2 regions of the Orrella dioscoreae genome follow, and region 2 is predicted to be linked to the other one. Evidence: predicted binding sites of a transcription regulator. Region 2 holds the regulator's gene; the other holds the start of a gene.
What was found. The regulator LexA, encoded in region 2, represses DNA repair genes until DNA is damaged. The targets are predictions, from matches to a motif close to ACTGTATNNNNATACAGT.
Positions count from the first base shown of each region.

Region 1 (4,792 bases), 650 kb from region 2:
CTGAAGGACATGCGGGCGGCCATGGACGAACGCCGGGTGGGTGCCGAGGCCGACCTGCGCTTTCATCGCGCGATTGCGGCCGCCACCAAGAACCCGCTGTTCGAGTTCAGCATGCAGGCGCTGTCGGAGTACATCGCCGAAGGCGTGGCGCTGACGCGCAAGCTGTCGCTGAAAGTGGGCCGCGCCCGCCTGGAACTCGTCCAGGCCGAACACGAGCGCATCTATCAGGCCGTGCGCGCGCACGACAGCGCCGGCGCACGCGAAGCCATGCGCAGCCACATCGACAACGCGCGGCTGCGCATGCTGACGGAAGAGCCGCAGCAGGGCTGATACGGCAACGCCAGTGCAGCGGGACGCCCTGGACGCCGGTGCGCCCTAGCGCCAGCGCGCCCGTATCCGCGCCGCCACGTCCATCGCCGGCGCTGGCTTTTCGCCTTTCGGCCGTATCGGTTCCAGCGGCTCCGGCCTGGGCAGCAAGTCGAACTTGTCCAGCAGGCTGTCGGGGATGAAGCGCGTGCGTCCGCCGTACACATGGCGGTCGCCCATGCCGGTCTGCTGGGTCACATAGAAGCGCTGCGGCACCATCACGTGCAGGAAGTCACGCGCGCGCGTCATGGCCACGTACAACAGGCGCCGCTCCTCTTCGATCTCTTCCGACGCACCGGTGCTGATGTCGCAGGGGATGCAGCCATCCACGGCGTTCAGCACATAGACGGCCTTCCACTCCTGGCCCTTGGCGGAATGGATGGTGGACAGGATGAGGTAGTCCTCGTCGCGCATGGGTGGCCCGGCATGCGCGCTGGTGGCATCGGGCGGGTCCAGCGTCAGTTCGGTCAGGAAGCGCTCGCGGCTGCCGTAGGCCCCCGCCAGGCGCGACAGCTGCTGCAGGTCGCCTTGCCGCACGCGCGCATCTTCATACAGGCGCTCCAGGTGCGGCGCGATCCAGCGGGTCACCAGCTCGAGCTCCGCCGGCCAGCCCGCCTTGCCGCTGGCCAGCGCGGCATACAGCTGCGCAAAGCCGCGCCAAGCCTCGATGTCGCCTTGCGCCGGCACGAAACCGGCAATGGCCGACACCGGATCCGCGGCGTCGGCCAGGGTGTCCATGAGACGCGCCGCCGTGGCCGGCCCGACACCGGGCAGCAACTGCGCCACGCGAAAACCGGCCACGCGGCTGCGCGGATTCTGCGCCCAGCGCAGCACCGCCAGCGCATCCTTGATGTGGCCGGCCTCCAGGAATTTCAGGCCGCCGAACTTCACGAAGGGAATGTTGCGCCGCGCCAGCTCCAGTTCCAGCGCGGCGCTGTGGCTGGACGTGCGGAACAGCACGGCCTGGGCCATGAGCCGCAGGCCTTCTTCGCGCCGCTCCAGCACGCGGTCGGCCACCCAGCGCGCCTGCCCGGCCTCGTCGCTGACGGCCACCAACTGGGGCTTCAGGCTGGAGTGACGGTCGGTCCAGAGGTCCTTCTTGAAACGCTCGGCCGCCTGCGCAATCACGGCATTGGATGCCTCCAGGATGGGCTGTGACGAGCGATAGTTGCGCGAGAGCGTGATCACCCGCGCGGGCGTCGCGAAGCGCTGGGGGAAATCCAGGATGTTGCGCACGGTGGCCGCGCGGAAGGAATAGATGGCCTGGGCATCGTCGCCCACCACCGTGAGCCCCTTGCCGTCCGGCTTCATGGCCAGCAGGATGCCGGCCTGCAAGGCGTTCGTGTCCTGGTACTCGTCCACCAGCACGTGGTCGAAGCGCCCGCCCAGCTCGGCCGCCAGGCCGGGGTCGCCCAGCATCTCGGCCCAATACAGCAGCAGGTCGTCGTAATCAAGCGCTTGCTGGTCCTGCTTGGCCTGCACATAGCCGGTGAAAAGGCCGTTCAGTTCCTCTTCCCACTGCGCGCACCAGGGATAAGCCCGGGCCAGCACCTCGGCCAGCGGCGCGCCGCTGTTGACCACGCGCGAATAGATGCCCAGGCAGGTGCCCTTCAGCGGAAAGCGCGCGGCCGTGGCCGACAGGCCGCGCGCGTGGCGCACCATGCCCATGAGGTCTTCGGCGTCGCCGCGGTCATGGATGCTGAAATTTTCGGCCAGCCCGATACGCGGCGCGTAATCGCGCAACAACCGTGCCCCGATCCCGTGGAACGTGCCGGCCCACGGCAAGGCTGGCGGCTCGCCGCCCTGCAGGCCCAGCGCGCGCGACAGCACCTGCCCCGCCCGCCACGCCATTTCCTGGGCGGCCCGGCGCGAAAACGTCAGCAACAGGATGCGCTGCGGGTCCGCCCCGTGCAGGATCAGGTTCACCACCCGATGCGCGAGCGCACTGGTCTTGCCCGTGCCCGCCCCCGCGATGACCAGCAGGGCACGGGCATCGGCATCGGCCAGGCCATGCGCCGCCGCGGCCCGCTGCTCGGCATTGAGCTCGGCCAGGATGTCGGCATGCTGGGGGCCCACGGCCCAGGCAGGCAGGGCGACGGCGGGGCTGGCTGGGGAAGTCACGGAGAGCAGGTCGGTGGGCATGGAATCAGGGCGGCGGAAAGCAGGCGCCGGGGCCGACGCATCGACCAATATACTGTATATCCATCCTGTATCGGCGGGCCGTTGGCGCGCAGCACGGGAAAACACGTTTGCATCCGGCGGCCAATGCCTCTTGCGCCACAGCCAGGCGCCCACCAGAAAAGCAAGCCCGCCGCGCGGCGTCTTGCGCGATGCCTTGCGCCAGCGCAGATGCCCGCGAGACAGCGGCCTCGGGCGCCAACGCGCGAACCTAGAATGGATTCGCACGCCGACCCGACACCGGACCCCTCTTGAAACATTCCACCGAAGTCATGGCGCTGGATTGGGCACATACCCATTCCCGCTACAGCGCCGAGCAATGCCAACTCGCCCAGGATGTCTCCGCCCGCCACACGGCGGCGCTTGCCGATGACTTCTACGATTGCATGCTGGCGGACCAGGGCGCGGCCTTCTTCCTGTCGCATGAGCTGGTACAGACGCGCCTGCGACACGCCATGCAGGAATGGCTGCTGACGGTGTTCGATGCGCGCCACCTGGCGCAGTTCCAGGCAGCGGTGGCCTATCAATACCGCATCGGCGAAGTGCATGCGCGCATCGAGATTCCGGTGCACTTCATCATTCGCGGCATGCGGCTGCTGACCCGGCGCATGCACGAACTCCTCCACGCTGAACCGGATGCCTTGCCTCACGCCGTGCTGGGCGCCTGCCGGTATATTTCGGAAGTCACGCTGATCTCGGTCGAGATCATGTGCCATGCCTATGAAACCTCGCACGACCGCAAGTCACGCGCCGAGGAAGGCTATCGGCTGCTGGCCCTGTCGCAGAACATCGGCGCGGAAAAGGAACGCCAGCGCGCGGCGCTGCTGGATTGGGAAAACCAGCTCATGTTCGGCCTGTCGGCCAACCTGCCGTGGCAGCAGTTGCCGCGCATCCGCAAATCCGAGTTCGGCCTGTGGTTCACCCACAAGGCCTCGCACGCCTTCGAGGGCGCCAGCGAAACACGCAGCATCCTGCTGCAGCTGGCACAGGTCGATTCGCTGATCCAGACCGCCTCGCACCACCCGCCCGGCAGCGCGCAACGCGCGCAAGCACTGCAAGGCATCCGCGACGCGACCCAGGCGGTTGCCTATCTGGTCGAGTGCCTGTTCGAGCAGGCGGGCAACCTGGAGTCCGGCCGCGACACGCTGACGCGGCTGCTGAACCGCAAGTACCTGCAGGTGGTCATGAACAAGGAGATCGCCTACGCCCGCAAGATCGGCGCGCCGCTGTCGGTGCTGCTGGCCGACATCGATCACTTCAAGCTCATCAACGACACGCACGGCCACGACGGCGGCGACGTCGTGCTGCAGCAGGTGGCCAGCCTGATCTCGACCTACAGCCGCGGCGGCGACTACACCTTCCGCCTGGGCGGCGAGGAATTCCTCATCGTGCTGGTGGATGTGGACGGGCCCCAGGCCCTGAGCGTGGCGGATGCATTGCGCCGCCGCGTGCAGGAACGACCCGTGGCGTTGCCCGATGGCAGCCGCGTGCAGGTGACGCTGAGCGTGGGCGTGTCCGGACACAGCGGCCATCCCGATTACCAGCGCCTGCTGAAAAGCGCCGACCAGGCGCTGTACGCGGCGAAGGCGGCGGGCCGCAATCGCTGCGTGCTGGCGGAAGACGACACCGACATGCCCTCCGGCGCGCCGGCCAGCCACGCGGCAGGCCATCAACCGGTACGCGCCGGCGCGCGCTGAGGCGTGTCTCCATCGCAACCCGCGCCACGGAGACGGGTGGCGCTTGGCGCGGGCCGCGTGGCCAGCCACGCCGCACAGGCCGCCATGCCGGCGGTCACCGCGCCCCCCAGCCATCCCCCCGGATTGGCTCCCCACCAGAACATCACGGCCCCCAGCGTGATGCCGCCGACCGCGAAGCATTTGCCGCGGCGCGAGATGGCGCCCTCTTCCCGCCAGGCCACGAGCGCTGGGCCATAGCGCGGGTGGCGCAGCAGCCAGGCCTCCCAGCGCGGCGACGCCCGGCCGAAGCAACTGGCCGCCAGGATGACGAACACCGTGCTGGGCATGACCGGCAACACCGCGCCCAGCACGGCCAAGCCCAGGCACGCCAGCCCGCAGGCGAAATACAGACGGCGGCGCCAGCGCGCCTGCCAGCCCGTGTCCGGCATGACCGCCGCCCTCAACCGCCCGCCCTCGGCGAGACCCTGCTTGCGGCGCGCACGGATGACGGCGGCGCGAGGAACAGCATGCCGACCGCGGACACGTCGCTTTCTTCCAGCACGCCGGCCTGC
Region 1 is NZ_LT907988.1:2,694,433-2,699,224, forward strand. Features, by position in the region: gene ODI_RS12615 (FadR/GntR family transcriptional regulator) at 1-330, shown strand, start outside; gene ODI_RS12620 (ATP-dependent helicase) at 376-2,508, opposite strand; gene ODI_RS12625 (diguanylate cyclase) at 2,796-4,241, shown strand; gene ODI_RS12630 (YbaN family protein) at 4,214-4,669, opposite strand; gene ODI_RS12635 (TolC family outer membrane protein) at 4,681-4,792, opposite strand, start outside.
Region 1: ODI_RS12620 (ATP-dependent helicase) is a predicted target of LexA. The motif match lies at 2,560-2,577, and genes of this name have one in related genera.

Region 2 (4,792 bases):
CGATCGTGCCGCCGGCGCCGCCCAGGTTCTCCACCACGATCGATTGCCCCAGCGCGGCGGAAACCCGTTGCGCGACGTTCCTGGAGACTGCGTCGGTGGGGCCGCCTGCCGCAAAGGGCACGAGCCAGGTAATGGCCTTGGCGGGATAGGTTTCCTGCGCGGCAGCGGTGCCGATGCCGCATGCGGCCAGCGCGGCCAGGAGCAGGCGCTGGACGGTGGTGGTGGACGATGTCATGGTGTCTCTCCCGATATTGTTATGGCCTTGCTCGAAAAGGTGACCAAGGCATGTCCGCATATCGTATCGGCCACGAAACCTTTTAGAATCCCCGAATCCGGAACTTCTCAATACACGATTCGTGGCCGATCACCAGCCCTCGCTCGTCGACCTGCACCTGTTCACCGAAGTCATCCGCCTGGGCAGCTTCGCCCGCACGGCCGACGAATGGGGCATGTCGCCCTCCTACGTCAGCAAACGCATCGGCATCCTGGAACAGGATCTGGGCGTGCGGCTGCTGCATCGCACCTCGCGGCGCCTGAGCGCCACCGCGCAGGGCGAGCAGACCTACGAATGGGCCCGGGAAATCCTGGGAAATGTGCGCCAGTTACGCGACGCGCTGGCGGACGAAGTGTCGGAGCCCCGGGGCCGCTTGCGCGTCAGCTCCAGCTTCCGGCTGGGACGCAATCACGTCGCCCCCGCCATTTCGCTGCTGGCGAAGCGCTATCCCAAACTGGAGGTATCGCTGACGGTGCTGGACCGGCCGGTGGATCTGCTGGAAGAGGGGCTGGACCTGGACATTCGTATCGGCGGCGTGCCCGAGCCGCATCTGATTGCCCACCGTATCGCGCATAGCCACCGCCTGCTGTGCGCCGCGCCGTCCTACCTGGAAGCGCGCGGCATGCCGCAACAATTGGACGAACTGTGCCGCCATAGCTGCCTGGTCTTCCGCGAGCGTGACCAGCCCTTCGGGAATTGGCGGCTGGTCGGCCCCAAGGGCCTGGAGACGGTGAAGGTGACGGGCACGCTTTCCTCGAACAACAACGACATCATTCGCCAATGGGCGCTGGATGGCCACGGCATCGTGCGGCTGGCGGATTGGGATTGCGCGCTGAGCGTGCAGAAGGGAGAACTGGTTCCCGTGCTTCCCGCGTATCGCTGGCCTGCCGATATCTGGGCAGTCACGCCGGGCAGGCTGTCGGAGTCGGCCAAGATCGGCGTGTGCGTGCGCTTTCTGCGCGAACAGCTGGCCAACGGCCCTTACGCGCTGCGGCCGGCAGGCATCCCCATGCCCGGCCAGGCAGCCTCCGACAGCGCCCTGTGAGGGCGCGACGGGCTTGGCGCCAGCCGCTCCCGGCGGCCATCGCTTGCAATCCCCCTGCGCATGCCCCACAATCGAGCCTGTATACATATACAGTACGAGAAACATGGCCGCCAAGCTCACCGCCCGTCAGCAGGAAATCCTGGATCTCATCCGCCGCACGCTCGCGCAGACGGGCTTCCCGCCCACGCGCGCCGAGATTGCCCAGGCGCTGGGCTTTCGGTCGCCGAATGCCGCGGAAGACCATCTGAAGGCCTTGGCGCGCAAGGGGGCCATCGAGCTGACCGCCGGCGCCTCGCGCGGCATCCGGCTGCTCAACCAGGCGCCCGAGCCGGTGCAGGCCCTGCTGCCCCACCCGGCCCTGGCACAGATGCTGCTGCCGCTGGTTGGGCGCGTCGCGGCAGGCAGTCCCATCCTCGCCACCGAGCACGTCGAACGCGAGGTGGGCGTGGATCCCGGACTCTTCACGCAGACGCCGGACTACCTCCTCAAGGTGCGCGGGCTCAGCATGCGGGACGCCGGCATTCTGGATGGCGACCTGCTGGCGGTGAAGCGCACCCCGGAAGCGCGCAATGGCCAGATCGTGGTGGCGCGTCTCGATGACGACGTCACCGTCAAGCGCCTGCAGCGCAGCGGCTCGCGGATTGCGCTGCTGCCGGAAAATCCCGACTTCGCCCCCATCGAGATCCAGCCCGGGCAGGATTTCGTGCTCGAAGGCATTGCGGTCGGCCTGATCCGCACGCAACCGCTGCACTAGGCAACACACGCCGCGCACGCCGCCACGGCAGCCTAGTCGCGGTGACGATAACGGTCCAGGTCACGCCGTTCCCGCTTGGTGGGACGGCCGTGGCGGTCTTCCTCAGGCTCCGGCTGCCAGCGGCGCGCCTCTTCCCGCAACAGCCTTGCGGCAATGCTCTCGGTCGTTTCGTCGTACAGCAGGCGCGCCAGCGTGGCCGAGCCGCGCTTTTCCGCCAATCCCCGCACGATCACCACCCACTGCTGCTGGGCCTGCCCGGTGATGTCGATGCGGTCATCCCGCCGAACGATGCGCGCAGGCTTGGCCCTTGCGCCATTGACCAGCACCCTGCCCGCTTCGACCGCGGCGCTGGCCAGCGACCGGGTCTTGTAGAAACGCGCCGCCCATAACCACTTGTCGATACGCACGCCGTGGCGTTCGTCCTCCTGCACCATCCCGGCTCCTCGCCTGCTCTCAAATGAAAATCCCCGCCTTCCTCGCAAGAAGAAGGCAGGGATCGAATCGCCAGCCTTGGGCCGACGCCCAGGCCGGGATCAGTGCTTGATGACGGGGTCGGCGTCGGCCGGCTTGCCGGCAGCCACCACCGACTCGGCCTTGGCGGGCTCTTCCTCGGGCAGCGGCGTGGGCAGGCGTTCCAGCGCCTTTTCCAGCACCTTGTCGATCCAGCGCACCGGCACGATCTCGAGGTGGTTCTTGACGTTGTCCGGGATCTCGGCCAAGTCCTTCACGTTTTCCTCGGGGATCAGCACCGTCTTGATGCCGCCACGGTGGGCTGCCAGCAGCTTTTCCTTCAGGCCGCCGATGGCCAGCACCTCGCCACGGAGCGTGATTTCGCCGGTCATGGCGACGTCGGCGCGCACGGGGATCCTGGACAGCGCCGAGACGATGGCCGTCGTGATGGCGATACCCGCGGACGGACCGTCCTTGGGCGTGGCGCCTTCCGGCACGTGCACGTGCATGTCGTGCTTCTCGAACACGCTGTCGGCAAAACCCAGGCGGCGGGCGCGGGCCCGCACGACGCTGCGCGCAGCCTCGACCGACTCCTTCATGACGTCGCCCAGCGAACCCGTGCGCTGGATGACGCCCTTGCCGGGCATGTCGGCGACTTCGATGGTCAGCAGATCGCCGCCCACTTCCGTCCATGCCAGACCGGTGACCTGGCCGACCTGGTTTTCCTTTTCGGCCATGCCGAAGGAATAGCGGCGCACGCCCAGGTAGTCGTTCAGGTTGTCGGCGTTGACCTTGACCTGCACGACGGGCTCGGAGGCCTTCGCGCCGTCGGCCTGCGACTGCGTGAGCAGCTGCTTGACCACCTTGCGGCAGACCTTGCCGATTTCTCGCTCGAGCGCGCGCACGCCGGCTTCCCGGGTGTAGTAACGCACGATGTCGCGGATGGCCGATTCGTCGACAGCCAGTTCCTCGGGCTTCACGCCGTTGTTCTTCATCAGCTTGGGCAGCAGATGCTCGCGGGCGATGTGCACCTTCTCGTCCTCGGTGTAACCCGACAGACGGATGACTTCCATGCGGTCCAGCAGCGCCGGCGGAATGTTCAGCGTGTTGCTCGTTGCCACGAACATCACATCCGACAGGTCGAAGTCGACCTCGATGTAGTGGTCCTGGAAGGTGTGGTTCTGTTCCGGATCCAGCACCTCGAGCAGCGCCGACGCGGGATCGCCGCGGAAGTCCATGCCCAGCTTGTCGATCTCATCGAGCAGGAACAGCGGGTTGCGCACGGCCACCTTGGACATGTTCTGCAGGATCTTGCCGGGCATCGAACCGATGTAGGTGCGGCGATGGCCACGGATCTCGGCTTCGTCGCGCACGCCGCCCAGGGCCATGCGCACGAACTTGCGGTTCGTGGCCTTGGCGATGGACTGGCCGAGCGAGGTCTTGCCCACGCCGGGCGGGCCGACCAGGCACAGGATGGGCGCCTTGACCTTGTCCACGCGCTGCTGCACCGCGAGATACTCGAGGATGCGTTCCTTGACCTTCTCGAGGCCGTAGTGGTCGTCGTCCAGCACCTTCTCGGCGTTGGAGAGCGAGTTGTTGACCTTGCTCTTCTTCTTCCAGGGAAGATTGATGAGCGTGTCGATGTAGTTGCGCACGACGGTGGCTTCAGCCGACATGGGCGACATGAGCTTCAGCTTCTTGAGCTCGCCATCGGCCTTCTTCTTGGCCTCCTTGGGCAGGTGCGCGGCCAGGATCTTCTTTTCCAGTTCCTCGATGTCGGCGCCTTCCTCGCCTTCGCCCAGTTCCTTCTGGATGGCCTTGACCTGCTCGTTCAGGTAGTAGTCGCGCTGGCTCTTCTCCATCTGCTTCTTCACGCGGCCGCGGATGCGCTTCTCCACCTGGAGAATGTCGATCTCGGTTTCCAGCTGCGTGAGGAGCGCTTCCAGGCGGTCGGACGTGCCGAACACCTCGAGCATCTTCTGCTTTTCCTCGAGCTTGAGCGGCAGGTGCGCGGCGATGGTGTCAGCCAGGCGGCCAGCCTCGTCGATGCCGGCCAGCGAGGTCAGGATCTCGGGCGGGATCTTCTTGTTGAGCTTCACGTATTGCTCGAACTGGGCGACGATGGCGCGGCGCAGGGCCTCGGTCTCGGCGCCGAGCTGGGCTTCGGGCGCGATGGGCACGACTTCGCTGGTGAAGTGCGACTCGGCGTCGTCGATGCGGGTGATGCGGGCGCGTTGCGAACCCTCGACCAGCACCTTCACGGTGCCGT
Region 2 is NZ_LT907988.1:2,040,203-2,044,994, reverse strand. Features, by position in the region: gene ODI_RS09575 (Bug family tripartite tricarboxylate transporter substrate binding protein) at 1-235, opposite strand, end outside; gene ODI_RS09570 (LysR substrate-binding domain-containing protein) at 357-1,319, shown strand; gene lexA (transcriptional repressor LexA) at 1,423-2,073, shown strand; gene ODI_RS09560 (RNA-binding S4 domain-containing protein) at 2,106-2,507, opposite strand; gene lon (endopeptidase La) at 2,607-4,792, opposite strand, start outside.